DNA from 2 places in the Priestia sp. HNGD-A6 genome. Region 1 is predicted to be linked to the other one. Evidence: a T-box and tRNA genes for the amino acid it is inferred to sense, from the RefSeq annotation. Region 1 holds a T-box; the other holds one or more tRNA genes.
The links. The T-box of region 1 lies ahead of trpS (tryptophan--tRNA ligase). A T-box ahead of a tRNA ligase gene usually reads a tRNA of that ligase, here a tRNA-Trp.
Positions count from the first base shown of each region.

Region 2: it encodes a tRNA-Trp, which carries the amino acid that the T-box ahead of trpS (tryptophan--tRNA ligase) is inferred to sense. The anticodon was not compared.

Region 1 covers NZ_CP138621.1:2,086,876-2,094,662, forward strand. The annotation lists gene SCI76_RS10485 (peptide ABC transporter substrate-binding protein) at 1-377, opposite strand, end outside; T-box leader at 1,044-1,248, shown strand; gene trpS (tryptophan--tRNA ligase) at 1,325-2,314, shown strand; gene SCI76_RS10495 (YjbA family protein) at 2,344-3,093, opposite strand; gene opp4C (oligopeptide ABC transporter permease) at 3,393-4,307, opposite strand; gene opp4B (oligopeptide ABC transporter permease) at 4,319-5,284, opposite strand; gene opp4A (oligopeptide ABC transporter substrate-binding protein) at 5,313-7,052, opposite strand; gene SCI76_RS10515 (ABC transporter ATP-binding protein) at 7,096-7,787, opposite strand, start outside.
Region 2 covers NZ_CP138621.1:527,620-535,406, forward strand. The annotation lists gene SCI76_RS02740 (spore germination protein) at 129-1,751, shown strand; gene SCI76_RS02745 (Ger(x)C family spore germination protein) at 1,741-2,964, shown strand; gene SCI76_RS02750 (GerAB/ArcD/ProY family transporter) at 2,985-4,085, shown strand; gene SCI76_RS02755 (Na+/H+ antiporter NhaC family protein) at 4,284-5,684, opposite strand; tRNA gene SCI76_RS02760 (tRNA-Gly) at 5,900-5,971, opposite strand; tRNA gene SCI76_RS02765 (tRNA-Leu) at 5,992-6,073, opposite strand; tRNA gene SCI76_RS02770 (tRNA-Trp) at 6,100-6,173, opposite strand; gene SCI76_RS02775 (phospholipase D family protein) at 6,414-7,787, opposite strand, start outside.

The DNA of each region.
Region 1 (7,787 bases):
AAATCTTTTGCTGTTACAGGGTCACCGTTTGACCATTTTGCATCGTCGCGAATCGTAAACGTATATTTAGTTTGATCATCGCTGACCTTTACATCTTTCGCCATGGCATTTTCAGGTTTTCCATCTTTACCAATACGAGTTAAACCTTCAAATGTTTGTAATAATACGTTTGATGACGTTGAATCATTAGCTAAGCCTGGGTTCAGTGAGAAAGGCTCAGTTTTAATGTTTACGCGAAGCTCTTGCTCTTTTTTCTTGTCGCCGCCATCACTGCTAGCATTTTCACTGCCACCAGATTCTTTGTTAAATCCACATGCAGCTAAAAACAAGCTCATGACAAGCAGCAAACTGAAAAGAATTGACAACCTTTTCTTCATTGCGTGTTACCCCCTATTAAATTTTGTTTGTGTGGCAACCATATTTTTTTGATATACACTAATTTCTTAATCCTCTTTCAATACAAAATAATCAGTTATTTTTTCACGTAGTAGAGCGTTAAAGACCTCACTGCAAAATTATTCTTCTACCCTATGAAACTGTCATCAATTGTTTACATGCTGTAAATCCAATGTATGCGCTTAATATGTAGAAGACTCATTCATTACAAAATTCGCTAATTGAAACAAAACATTGGCTATTTTGTTTTTTCTGAAAAATTAAGAAATTGTAATACCTTTGTAAAAAATATGTTTGTTACGCCTATTATAAATATTTTAAAAATTTATTGCAATACTATTATTTAATGGTATTTTTTTGTCATGAGGGAAAAAACCTTATCTTATAAGGATTGTGCCTACTTGTCAGACGTCTAAAATCTTTTTTGTAGTATAGGTATTACAATAGTATTACAAAGGCATTAGAAATACTAAATAAAAGATTTTTACCAAATCCTCCACCAAATTTTCATCAAGAAATGCTTTAATTAAAAGGTTCTTGTCTTTTTTTGCCGAAGAAAAATTCCAGTAAATTGTCTTATAAAACTTTTTAGCGATAAGATGTTTAAATTCCTGCTTTTTCGCGTTATAATAACGAATAACTATATAATTAAAGCTGTGAAAAAGAGTAGTATGCAGAATTTTCATTTTTAGAGAGTTTGTGGCTGGTGAGAACAAACATTGAAACCTGCAGAATGGACTTTGGAGCTTTCAAGTGCAAAGCTTGAACGTTGATCTCAACGTTACATGAATAAAGATAGTTCACAATAATGTGTGCTAATTAGGGTGGCAACGCGGTCCATTCGCCCCTAGCTTATGCTAGGAGCGGATGGGCCTTTTTATGTTGTATACGTAAACTAGCATCATATATGTGCAGATGAAAGGAAGATTTGATGAAAACAATTTTTTCAGGTATTCAACCAAGCGGTACAATCACTTTAGGTAACTACATTGGAGCGATGAAGCAATTTGTTGAACTTCAACATGACTATAACTGTCATTTTTGTATTGTAGATCAGCATGCAATTACAGCGCCTCAAGACCGTTTAGCACTTCGTAAAAACATTCGCAGCCTTGCTGCTCTGTATGTAGCAGTAGGAATTGATCCAGCAAAATCAACTTTATTTATTCAATCAGAAGTGCCCGCCCACACGGAAGCAGGATGGATGTTACAGTGCGTAGCGTATATCGGTGAACTTGAGCGTATGACTCAGTTTAAAGATAAGTCCGCTGGAAAAGAAGCAGTATCAGCAGGATTATTAACTTATCCTCCACTAATGGCAGCTGATATTCTTTTATACAACACCGATTTGGTTCCAGTTGGTGAAGATCAAAAGCAGCATTTAGAATTAACGCGTGACTTAGCTGAGCGCTTTAACAAAAAATACAATGATATCTTCACTATTCCTGAAGTACGTATTCCAAAAGTGGGCGCACGCGTCATGTCTCTTCAAGATCCTACGAAAAAAATGAGCAAGTCCGATCCAAACCAAAAAGCTTTTATTACGCTCTTGGATGACGCTAAAACGATTGAAAAGAAAATCAAAAGTGCCGTAACGGATTCAGAAGGTATTGTTCGCTACGATAAAGAAAATAAGCCAGGTATTTCAAACTTATTAAGCATTTATTCAATCCTAGCAAATAAATCAATCGAAGACATTGAAGCAATGTACGAAGGCAAAGGTTATGGTGACTTTAAAGCTGACACAGCTAAAGTAGTAGCTGAAGCACTTGCTCCAATTCAAGAAAGATATTATGAATTAGTTGATTCTAGCGAGTTAGATGATATTTTAGATCAAGGTGCCGATAAAGCAAATGCAACGGCTAATAAAATGCTTCGCAAAATGCGAAACGCAATGGGAATTGGCCGTAAACGTTAAAAAAAAACGACTGCTATGCAGTCGTTTTTTTAATTCACTTTTGGCTCTTGTTCAATTTCCCAAAGTTTTTCAAAGAAAGGTTGTCCTTTTACTAAGCGCTCGCATAATAATTTATGTTTCGGTGACCACCCTGACTTCGTTTCATCGTATAGCTGATTCCATACGTCTTGAAACGGCATCTCTTGAATGTCTTCGTATTTCGTTGGATTCCACTCTGTGTACCAGTAGCGGATTTGAGCTGTATTTTTTGTTGTATGTAGCTGATCAAGTGCCATAAATAACAGCTGTTTTAGCTGACGTTCTTTACGTGTTAGCCCTCTCATCGTTTCAGGAGACGGCGAAAGAATATGATGCTCTTTTTTAGTTAGCTCGTCTTCACTGAACTTGTATTCTAGCTCTTCTTGATCCGCAATCATCTCATAAACTAACTGTTCTTGTCTTGGAATTAAGCGGCTTTTTCGAATTGGGATATGATAGCCCATCGTATCAATTGCTAAAATATTCGTTCCATCTGTAACAATAAAACAATATTCAACCTGCGTGCGCTCATGATTTTTCCGAATGTATGCTTTCTGATAGACATCTTGTAGTAGTTGTTGAGGTAGCTCGGAAAGATCATTTTCAATGTAATGAAATAAAAGCGGATTTACTTTTAATAACGGTGCTTGATCGAGCAGTTCTACACAATCGTCTTTTCTCCACTCATGGAAATGACACACATTATAACCGTTTTCTTCGCCTTCAAACCAATTAACCCATACATCATGAAGATATAGCATAATTTACCCCTCACTTACTATCTGTTTGTTATCCATCAGTATAGGCAGAGAAAGGAATTTTTATTCCAAATGATGTTATTTTTCTAAAAATTAATTGTAAAATACCTTCGTTTTTGGTTATTATGCAAATGCACTTATTTCGAGGCTCAGACATAACGCCAGTGCTAATGATTGCTACAGGCTTCATGAACTATATCCACCCCTATAAGCAGAAAAAATCCGAGTTTCTTCTATAATAATAGGTTTGTCAGGAGGTCTGACAAACCTAAAAAAATCTATCACACTTTTGTGATAGATTTTTAACGAAGAGATTTTGGATTTAAAGCATCTTTTAATCCTTCACCAATGAAGTTGATAGCCAGGATCGTAAATGTAATAGCTAAACCTGGCGGAACCCACATCCAAGGCTTATTCTGCAGCACATCTGATTCCCTTGCTTCTGTCAGCATATTCCCCCAGCTCGGCGTATCAGCCGGCACGCCAAAACCGATAAAGCTAATCGCTGACTCAAACACGATAAGGATGGCCATCTGCAAACTGGCTTGAACCACAATCGTTGAAAACACATTTGGCAGCAAATGTTTGAAGATGATTTTAAACGGGCTGCACCCAATGGAAACAGCTGAAAGCACATATTCATTTTCTTTTTCAGCCAAGACTTTGCTTCGCACCAGCCGGGCCGTACTTCCCCAGCTTAGGAAACTAACAACTAGGATGAGCGTCCAAACGCCTGAGATTTTTCCAATTAGAATTGTATTTAACACTACAACAAAAACAATGAGCGGAAAGTTTAAGACAAAGTCTGTAAAACGCATTAAGAATTGGTCCACTTTGCCTCCGTAATAACCCGCAATCGAACCAATAAGAGTTCCGATTAAAATAACGAGTGTTGTACAAGCAACTCCAATCAGTAACGAAGTTCTTCCTCCATACAATGTACGTGCAAATACGTCTCGACCATTTGTATCCGTTCCAAACCAATGCTCACTGGAAGGCGCTGCATTCATCGCCATATAGTCGATACGTGTAATATCTGCTTTTGTAAGCAGAGGTGCAAAAATAGCAAGAAGCGTAATCACAATCATGAAAGCCAAACTTATCATGGCTAGTTTATTTTTTACAAACTTCTTTCGCGCAATCGCCCATGGAGAAAGGTTTTTAGGAGCTTTCATATTCACTTCTGGCTGTACATCTTTTTTCGTTACAATTTCCATACTTTCTCCTCCTAATCCAAACGAATACGCGGATCTGCTACGCCGTATAACAAATCAGCAACCAGATTCCCAACTAGTGTTAAAATTGAAAACAGCATTGTAAGCGACATCATAACTGAGTAGTCACGAGTTGCTACAGAGTCAACAAACAACTTTCCGATTCCTGGATACGTAAAGATTGTCTCTGTAATGATAGAACCGCTAATGATTGTTACAAGATCAAACCCTAAAAACGTAATAAGCGGAATCATTGAGTTGCGTAAGATATGAACATTATAAATTTTAGATTCTTTTGTTCCTTTTGCTCTAGCTGTGCGCACAAAATCTTTGCGACTGTTTTCAATAATATCATTGCGCAAAAATTGGGTATACTGCGCGGTCGACATCAAGCCAAGAATCAGTGCAGGTAATATAACGTGATGAATTCTACTTTGAATAAATTCCCATGATCCCTCTTTTAATCCTACTTCAACAGAACCGCTAAACGGAAACCAGCCTAACTGAAAGGAAAATAAATAAATGCCTACGATCCCTGCGATAAACGATGGAACCGCTAATGCAAAGTAATTATATCCTGCAATAAAGTTATCTGCTAAGGTATACGGTTTTCTTCCTGCATACATACCTAAAATAAATGCAAACACATACGTAATCAAAAGCGAAGTCAAAGCTAAAAAGATCGTATTAGGCATACGCTCTAAAATAATATCTAATGTCGGTAACTTATGAGTTGTTGACTTTCCTAAATCTCCTTGTGCCACTCCCTTTACCCAGTTCCAATATTGAACGTAGATAGGATCGTTATATCCTAGCTTATCACGCATTGCCTCAATGTATTTTGGATCTGTATTACTGGGGTTGATTTCTCCCCCAAAAGGGTCCCCTGGCATCATTTTTGCCAGGGAAAACACAACAAAGGAGATCAGAATCAACATTGGAATCATCCCTAAAATACGTCTTAGTGAGTATTGCAGCATCTTTGACTCTCCTTTACATGTAAAATACTTATTCCGTTACAGACCATTTCTCCGGATCTACAACTACCGTTGATGGATCTAGAGTTACGTTTTTCACACGCTTATTCACAGCATAAATATTGATATTTTCCCATAAAGGAAGTGCTGGCAGCTGCTCGTTAAAGAATTTTTGCCATTTTACATATACATCTTTACGGTGTTTATCATCAAATGATTTTTCACTCAAACCGTCTTTAAGCATTTCATCAGATTCCTTATTTACCCAACGGCCATAGTTCCATTCAGCATTAGAGCTCCATAATCCTGTAGGATCTGGATCTGAACCAGTGTCCCAAGAACCGAAGAACGCTTCTAACGCCTTATCGTCGTTATCTTTCATTTCATTGTACAAGTTAAATTCAACAAGTGAACCCGTTGCTAATTTTGTTTTAATACCAATATCATTCCATGCTTGCATAATAGCCTTCGCACGACCCTCGAAGTTGGCTGGACCAGCATAGTGACCAAATGAGATCGTAAATGGTTTTCCGTTTGGATCTTCTACAAAACCGTCATTATTCTTATCTTTATAACCAGCTTCAGCTAACAATTTCTTAGCTTTTTCTGGACTATACTTGTACTTTGTTAAATCTTTTTGGTCAGCAGCAATCCAGAATACAGACGGAATAACTGTGTTAGAAACAACCGCTTTGTCGTTCATAAATGCTTTTACCATTGCTTTTCTATCTATTGCGTAAAGCAATGCTTGACGAAGTTTTAGATCTTTGAACTTATCATAATCATCTACGTTTTTACCAGCGTTTTTATCACGATGTCCAAATCGTAGACCAATATACGAATAACTAGTTGATTTCCCTTCCAAAAAGTCTAAGTTTTCTGCTTTTTCAACTTGCCCTAAATCAGCTGGGCGAACATCCATAATGTCGACATCGCCTTTTTTCAATGCTCCGGCGGAAACAGATGGATCCAGTACTTTTACAACAACGCCATCAAGATGAGGCTTACCTTTCCAATAGTCATCATTGCGTTCCATCTGAACATATTCACTTGCTACCACTTTTTTCACTTTAAATGGTCCAACACCAATAGGCTCTTTACGAACTTGTTTGGACTCTGCAAGATCTTTTACAGCAATTCCTTCATAGTACTTTTTCGGCATTGGATACGGCCATAGATTGTCTAAGTTATTTACACGAACTTCTTTAAACGTTACTTTAAATGTTTGCGGATCTACCACTTCAACTCCGGAAATAGAATCCGCTTTGCCGTCATGATATTCTTGAGCGCCTTTAATATGCTCAACGTTTACATAGCGTGGACCTGTATAGTCTTTATCAGCAATCGTTTCATACGTATATTTAAAATCATCTGCAGTTAATGGATCTCCGTTATGCCACTTAATCCCCTTTTTTAATTTAAACGTGTAAGTTAGTTTATCACCACTCACGTCCCAAGTAGCTAAGTCAGATTTAATTTTTAATTTCTTATCATAAGTAAAAAGACCTTCATTGATAAATTCTAAGATTTGGCTATCATACGCACTACCATACAATGCGTACTCAAAAAGCCCTTCCGGCGCTCCGTCAATCCCATACGTAATCGTTCCGCCATCTTTTGGCTTGTCTGTTTTTGCACCTTCAGTTTTTGCTTCTCCGCCTTCTTTATTACTAGAAGATGAAGAACTGCTTCCACCGCTGCATGCCGCTAGAAAAAGCGATAGCACAAGCAAAATGGAAACAAGTGATAAAAACGATTTCTTTTTCATCATGACGTTCCCCCTATTTAACTAATAATCTGTTCGTATGTAGCTTTTACGAGTTATATAAATGGCAAGCTACTTGATGGCCAGGTCTCACCTCCTTTAAGGCAGGTTTCGTTTGGCTGCACTCTGCCATGGCATGTATACAGCGAGGATGAAACGCACAGCCTTTTGGCGGATCAATTGGACTTGGCACATCTCCCTGTAAAATAATACGCTGTTTTTTCTTCCGTGGATCTGGTTCAGGTATAGCCGATACAAGCGCTTGCGTATAAGGGTGCAACGGCTCTGCGTATAGACTTTTCTTATCAGCAATTTCCACTAAACCGCCTAGGTACATAACACCGATACGGTCACTCATATGTTTAACAACACTCAAATCATGGGCAATAAATAAAAAGGTTAGGTCGAATTCTTGTTGAAGTTCTTTAAGAAGGTTTAAAACTTGTGATTGGACAGAAACGTCAAGTGCCGACACCGGTTCATCAGCAATAATAAGTTTTGGACGAAGTGCAAGTGCACGTGCAATTCCAATACGCTGACGCTGTCCACCGGAAAATTCGTGAGGATATTTATAGTATGCATCTTCCGGTAACCCTACTTTTGTAAGTAGATTCATAACTTCTGATTTTAATTGATTGGTTGATTTTCCTGTAAAATTCCGAATTGGTTCAGAAATAACATCTCCAACCATTTGCATTGGATTGAGGGAAGCATAGGGATCTTGAAAAACCATTTGGAAAT
Region 2 (7,787 bases), 1.6 Mb from region 1:
AATCATTACTTACCTCATAGGTTAGTCATTTTCATTTACCATCATGCAAAAGATATTTTGTTAAAAATTACATAATTATACGGTTTTTGGTCAAATTAATAAAAACTACAGTAAGGGTGCTTTCATTTATGCCTTCGTTCTTTAAAAATCAAAAATCTAAAAATAAGCTTCAACCTCAGGCAAATCAAACAAGCAGCGAACAAGCAGCTTCTTCTCTTAAGAATTTGCTGTCTGAGAACCTTACCCTCATTAAAGAGAAAACTGGAAACAGCTCAGATATTGTGATTCGTCATTTTAAACTAGGTGTCAATAACAGCTTGGCTGCTGCTATCGTCTATATAGAAGGGATTGTAGATAATCAGGCTATTCAAGATTACTTACTGCAGTCTCTGATGAAAGATAATCAAAAAAATGACCTAAACGATCAAAATGCATTAGAGTTAATCTCCGAAGACATTGTCACAATCGGCAATGTATCGTTTGCAGACAACTGGGATGATTTACTGTCTTCTTTGATGTCAGGAGACAGCCTTCTTATTGTCGATGGCATAAACCGCGTACTCAGCGTGAGTACACAAGGCGGTGAAAAGCGTGCCATTGCAGAATCTACTACAGAAATGGTAGTTCGGGGACCAAAAGGCGCCTTTACTGAGTCTATTGGCACAAACTTAGCTATGGTGCGCCGAATTATTAAAACACCTGACTTATGGCTAGAGTCGATGAAGATTGGCCGGGTAACTAAAACGGATGTCACTGTTATGTATATTCATGGCATCGCAAACGATAAAGTTGTAAAAGAAATTCGAAAGCGATTAAAAAACATTGATATTGATAGTATTTTGGAATCAGGTTATGTTGAGCAGCTGATTGAAGATCAAACAATCACTCCTTTTCCCACTATTTATAACACAGAAAGACCCGACGTGGTGGCAGGTAACCTTTTGGAAGGAAGAATTGCTATTTTTGTGGACGGAACTCCTTTTGTCCTTATTGCTCCCGCGTTGTTCATTCAATTTTTCCAATCGGCCGAAGATTACTACGCACGCTTTGACATTGCCACATCCATTCGTCTTTTGCGGGTGTTTATGTTTATGATTTCACTTATCGCTCCTGCTACGTACGTGGCGGTTACGACATTTCATCAAGAAATGGTACCTACAACGCTTATCGTAGCTCTTGCAGCACAGCGAGAATCCGTTCCATTTCCCGCGTTTGTGGAAGCTTTTTTTATGGAAGTCACCTTTGAAATTTTGCGTGAAGCGGGGATTCGTTTACCAAAAGCTATCGGATCTGCTGTATCAATCGTCGGGGCTCTTGTTATTGGGCAAGCAGCGGTTCAAGCGGGGATCGTCTCACCAGCTATGGTTATTATTGTATCGATTACAGCCATTGCTAGCTTTGCTACACCGTCTTTCGATATGGCTATTTCAGCGCGTTTAATTCGTTTTTTATTTATACTAGGAGCGGCTACATTCGGTTTCTATGGCATTATCCTCATTCTTTTAATGGGAGTTGGACACCTGTGCAGCTTACGTTCGTTTGGTGTTCCTTACATGACGCCATTAGCACCCTTTATTCCTGCAAGCAATGAAGATACATTGCTGCGGTTACCTTGGTGGACGATGAGAAGAAGACCTAAATTAATTAGTGATAACAAAGTTCGTCAAAGCAAACATCAAAAGCCTGAGCCTCCTTCTTCAAGAGGTATGATTAACCAGGAACTTGAAAAAGGTGATCAAAATGAAACGTAAAAGTTTATTTTTACTGGTAATGACCATAATGATGGTATTGCTTACTGGCTGCTGGAGTAAAAAAGAATTAACAGACCTTGCATTTGTATCGGCAATGGGCATTGATAAAACGAAAAACGGACGGTATGAGCTTACCTTTCAAATTATTAACCCGGGAAACGTAGCTGGCTTACAAGGGGGCGGCGGTACCCAAAGTCCGCCTGTTACGATCTATTCTGCTTCTGGCGATAATTTAGTTGAAGCAAGCAGACGCGCTTCAGCTAGAATTTCCCGAAGACTTTATTATGCCCATACCAACTTAGTCGTGATCGGAGAAAAACTAGCGCGTGAAGAAGGAATTAACATTCTTATTGATTCTATTGATCGCGATCCTGAGTTTCGAATTACGACTTCCCTAGTCATCGCAAACCAGTCAAGTGCTGCTGATTTGGTAAAAGCACTAACGCCTGTCGATAAAATTCCAGCAAACAAAATTATGAAAACGCTGGAGTTCACTCAAAGAAAATGGGGAGAAAATCTAAAGGTTTCCTTTCAAGAAGTGATGAGGTCTCTCGAATCTCCCGGAGGAGAAGCACTAGTCTCGGGTTTTCGTTTAGTTGGAAATCCTCAACAAGCAGAAAAATTAGATAACCTCCAGCAAAGCGCACCAGAAGCTACCCTTCGTGCTTCTGGCATTGCTGTTTTTAAAAATGGAAAGTTAATCGACTGGTTGTACAATAGTCCAGCCAGAGGCAGCGTTTGGATTCTTGATAAAATACAAGGAACGGATATTAATATAGATTGGAAAGGAAAAAAAGAAGCGCTTGCCTATCAAACAGTTCGTCAAAAAACGGATGTATCTGTAAAAATGAAAAAAGGAAAACCTTACGTGTCCGTTCACACTCGCGTAGAAGGCGATCTTGGAGAAGTGGAGGTCCCTGTTGATACACGTCAACCTGCCGTAATCAAAAAAATGGAAAAAGCTGCAGGTAAAGAAATAAAAAAAGAATTACAAACAGCTATTAAACAAGCTCAGACAGACAAAGTTGACATCTTTGGGTTTGGAGAAGCACTGGAACGCACGCGCCCCAATCAGTGGGAAAAATTCAAATCAGAATGGGATGACGTTTATTTTCCAAAATTAGATGTAGACGTTACAGTAGAAGCTTACATTCGCCGAACGGGTCTGCGCAATAAATCGTTTCTCTCTAGCGTAAAAGAAAAACAACAATGAGGTAAGGAGGTTCTGGCTATATGGAAAAAGCAAAAATCAGCGCCACTCAATTATTCATTCTCATGGTATTATTCGAACTGGGAAGCGCTTTATTAGTTCCTCTTGCAATGAGAGCGAAGCAAGATGCATGGCTAGCTATTTTAATTGGAATGCTGTGCAGTTTTTTTTTCTTCTTAGTCTATCATAAGCTCTATTCCTACTATCCGGACCTCCTCCCTACAGAATACATGCAGAAAATTTTAGGTAAGGCACTGGGAACACTTCTTGCATTCGTATATATTGTCTATTTTTTATACGATGCATCACGAGTTCTAAGAGATTTCGGAGAAATGCTTCTTACTTTTGCTTATCCGGATACGCCTTTATTTATTGCCAATGCCTTATTGATGCTGGTCATTATCTATATAACCCGAAAAGGAATTGAAGCGATAGCGAGATCAGGAGAGCTTCTGTTTATTTTTATGTATTTTCTAGCTATTGCAGGCTTCATCTTAATTATTAGCTCAGGATTAGTTGATTTTAAGAACTTGCAGCCGGTATTAAAAGAAGGAATACTTCCTGTTGCCAAAGTTGCTTTGACCGAAACGCTATATTTTCCTTTCACAGAAGCTATTGTATTTACTATGCTTCTTCCTTACTTAAGCAACCCCAAAAAAGCAAGTGTGACCATGCTATGCGCAACGGGATTAAGCGGAATTAATCTAATTATTACGATGATTATTAACATTAGCGTGCTTGGAGTTGATCTGACGACAAGGTCACAGTTTCCTCTTCTTAGTACTGTCCAAACGATCCAAGTAGCTGATTTTTTAGAGCGTCTAGATGTATTTTTTATGTTCGCTATGGTGATTGGGATTTATTTCAAAGTTAGCATCTTGTTTTATGCTTCTATAATAGGTACAGCTACTTTATTTAAAATTAAATCTCCTTCACGTCTAGCGTATCCTTTAGGCATCATTGTGTTGTTTTTGTCGATTACAATCGCTAGTAATTTTCAAGAACACCTTTATGAAGGATTACACGTAGCGAGATTTCTTTTGCATATGCCGCTATTTTCTATCATACCCCTACTGCTTCTGATTATCGCCTTTTTGAAGAATAGGAAGAAGCAGCACAGATAGTGTATCTCTACTAAATAGAAAAAATGACGTTAAAATTATTGAGGTGATGTGCGTGTATATATGGTTTTATGATCATTTTGTTAATACCATCTTATTTCCGCTTACTTGTATCATGCTAGTGTGCCTGTCATTAGGACTGTATGCATACTTTAAATTAAAAAAAATGAAAAATTGATACTAGACGGCTATTTTTCTCATTCAAAATAAGAAAGATACAACAAGATAGAAAGCAACTGTTATTCCCGCTGCAATTAAAGCTGGCTTTAATTTATACTTGGCATATTCAATAACAGATAAATCTAATATTTTGGCGATGGTATTCGTATCGTCGCTTAAAGGTGAAGAAAACGCTCCAAAGGAACCGCTCGCAAACACCGCACCGATAATTAACGGCAAAGAAAGATCTGCAGAACTTGCAAGCGATACGCCAAGCGGCATTAAAATCCCCCACGTGCCCCAAGCAGATCCGATAAAGTAAGAAATAGCGGCTCCAAAGATAAACATGAACGGAGTGACAAACATTTGAGGAATCCACTTAGAATGTGCCGTCACGAAATTTGAAAAACCTAAGTCTTCTGTAACAGCGGATAATCCCCATACTACCGATAACAACAAAATAACGGACATCAAGTCATTGCCTCCTGTGATAAAACCATTAAGCAAATTCTGTAATGTAAAGCGCTGAAACAAGAAAAAAATGAGCGTAATTAACGTAGTCATAATTAAAGCTACTACCATCGCTTCTAACACGTCTGCTTTAATAAATGCTTCAAAAAAGGTGTGACTCTTACGATGTCCACTCCACCATGTTAAAAGTAAGGTAAGTGAAATCACAACAAGTAAAGGTACTAACAAATTCCAAGGCTTAGAAGGCAAATCCTTCGAGACGCAAGGATGACAATCATGCCAATCTTTTTCGTCTTCTTCCTCGAGCTTCATAGGAGCTGTAGACGTTGAATGATGAAAAAAGCTGAAATAAATCCCTACTAAAATAATCACAATCGAAAAGAAATTATAAGGAATGCTTTGAATAAACAAAGAATAAGCGTCTTGTTTTATGCCTTGATGATCAATTGCCATTTGAATGATTGAGACCATATATCCTACAAATGCCGTTGCCACGGGAATTAAGACGATAACGGGAGTAGCAGTTGTTTCAATAACAAACCCTAGCTCTGCTGTCGTCATTTTCACTTTTTTCAGCAGCGCTCTCATAATGGGCGCGATCGTCACAAAACGAAAGGTGGGAGCACTGAATGTTCCAATGGTTGAAACATAGGTTAAAATAAGAGCTTTTTTTCTTGTATCAATTCTTTCTGCAGCTGTTTCCACAAAACCTTTAACTCCTCCAGCCATCTTAATCATTCCGATAAGCCCTGAAAACGCGTATAAAAAGACAACGATTTCTATATTACTTTTATTTCTAAGAGCTTGTACAACGTAGTGAAGTAACTTTTCAACACCTCCGACAATCGAATGATCAATCAAATAAGCGCCTACTAATAAGCCTAAAAACAAACCTGGCAGCACTTGTTTGGTGAAAATAGCTATTGGAATAACAATTAAAAACGGTATAATTGAAAACCAACTAGATTCCATAGGACTCTCCCCTATCTTAAAAACCATATTAGACGTCTTCACGTATCGTTCATTAGCTTTTAATGTAACCCCAATAATATGTGTATATTCACGAAAACGATACGTATAAGCAGCACTGATTGAATAAACTATTTCTAATTAAAAACAGCATAGTAAAAATCTTTATTTCTACAACAAAAAAAGCAGTTTGCACATGCAAACTGCTTTTGAAAAGAAGCGGAAGACGAGGTTCGAACTCGCGACCCCCACCTTGGCAAGGTGGTGTTCTACCACTGAACTACTTCCGCGCAATATATAAAAGTAAAGATGCGGGTGAAGGGACTTGAACCCCCACGTCATAAGACACTAGATCCTAAGTCTAGCGCGTCTGCCAATTCCGCCACACCCGCGTGTGAATCGAAAAATAACTCCAAAATGGCAGGGGCAGTAGGAATCGAACCCACACTGACGGTTTTGGAGACCGTAGTTCTACCTTTAAACTATGCCCCTAGAAATGACTTCTTCAAAAGAACCTCGTTTATTGACGACGCTATATTATAATAAAACATATATGGAATTTCGTCAATAGGCCTTTTTATGAATCATGACTAGTACTGGCGACTTCAAAAAAAACTGTGAGGCATATCACAGCTTTTCACACTTTCCACCGCCAGTTGCAGCACCTTTTACCCTCTACCATTTATTTTTAGAAGCTTTCTGTAAAAGCCCTTTTTTAGGCAAAGTGCAGAACTATACAAAATGTCTCCAAAATCGCGTGAAGACTGAAAGAATATGGAGGAGTGCAGATTTTACAGGAGGCACGTTTTTTTGAGAATCCGTATTAAAATCCACAGGTTCCCCCTCATTTCCCACAAGCGTACTGTGAGAAATTTTAGTTTCAATAGCCCCTGTTAGCTCGGCTGCAAATTCTTCACTATCTATCATAACCATCGATTCAGTATTTAAAAATACAGAACGTGAATCTAAGTTAAAAGAACCAACTGCACTCAAACGCTGGTCGTAAACAACGGATTTCCCGTGAATGGAATAAGGCTGTTGATATTCATAAAGCTTTGAAGCCGCTTTCATGACGCGATTTTTCACTCCTAAGTATGCAGAAAAAGCCATAGCATTCGGAGTGGACGTAATAGAATTCGTTAAAATAATTCTTCGCACTTTAGATTTTACTGACTTATCTATATACTGTTCCATCTCTTTTGTTGGTACAATATAAGGACTTTGAACGACAATGGATTTTTCAGCTTGCTCGGAAAGCTTAATAAACGTTTTCCATATAAAAGGGCTTTTATTCATTCTTTGAATAGGGTTTGTAATAAAAGAAACCTTTCTTGTAGGCATCGTTGATTCTCTCCATACAATATAAGGATGGACAAAGGGTTCGTTTGCTTTTTTGGCCTCTTCGTATTGATCTATTAACAATTTCTTTCCTGAAAGGCCACGAAATTGTTTAGTTTTCTTGAGCTTTGGAAAAGCTTTGCCCGTATACGGGTGGTTCCATAATTTCTCTACATACTTCTCCATTGAAAGAATGACACTATTACTTTCTTGCTTTGTATTATAAATCAGCACATCACGGTCATAGACAAAATTTTTATCCGGTTGACTGGCCAAGTATTTATCTCCAATATTTCGTCCTCCACTAATACCTAATTGGCCATCGACTACTATTATTTTGTCGTGAAGACGGTTATGCCATGTCCAAGGTTTAAGAATAGTAAAGGGCTCATAGTACTTTAATTCAATATTATTGTGGAAAGCTAGAGCATAAAGAACATTTTTTCTCTTGCCTTTTAGCCCATGAGAGATCCCGTCTAACAGCACTCGAATACGTATACCTCGGTCCGCAGCTTCGAATAAAGCACCCATAAGTAAATCCGACGAACGACCTTTGCCGATGGAAAAGTACGCAATATCGATTGTATGCCTCGCTTCTTGAATCATCTGCATCCGAACAAGCCCTGAAAAATAACCGTTTTCCAAAAGCATAACGCGGTCTGTGGATTCTTTCTTTCCGTAAAAATTCTCAGTATTCATTACTTTTAAGTCTTTTCCCTTGTGCAAAGGGACATAAAACAGTACCACTGCAGTTACGAATACATATAT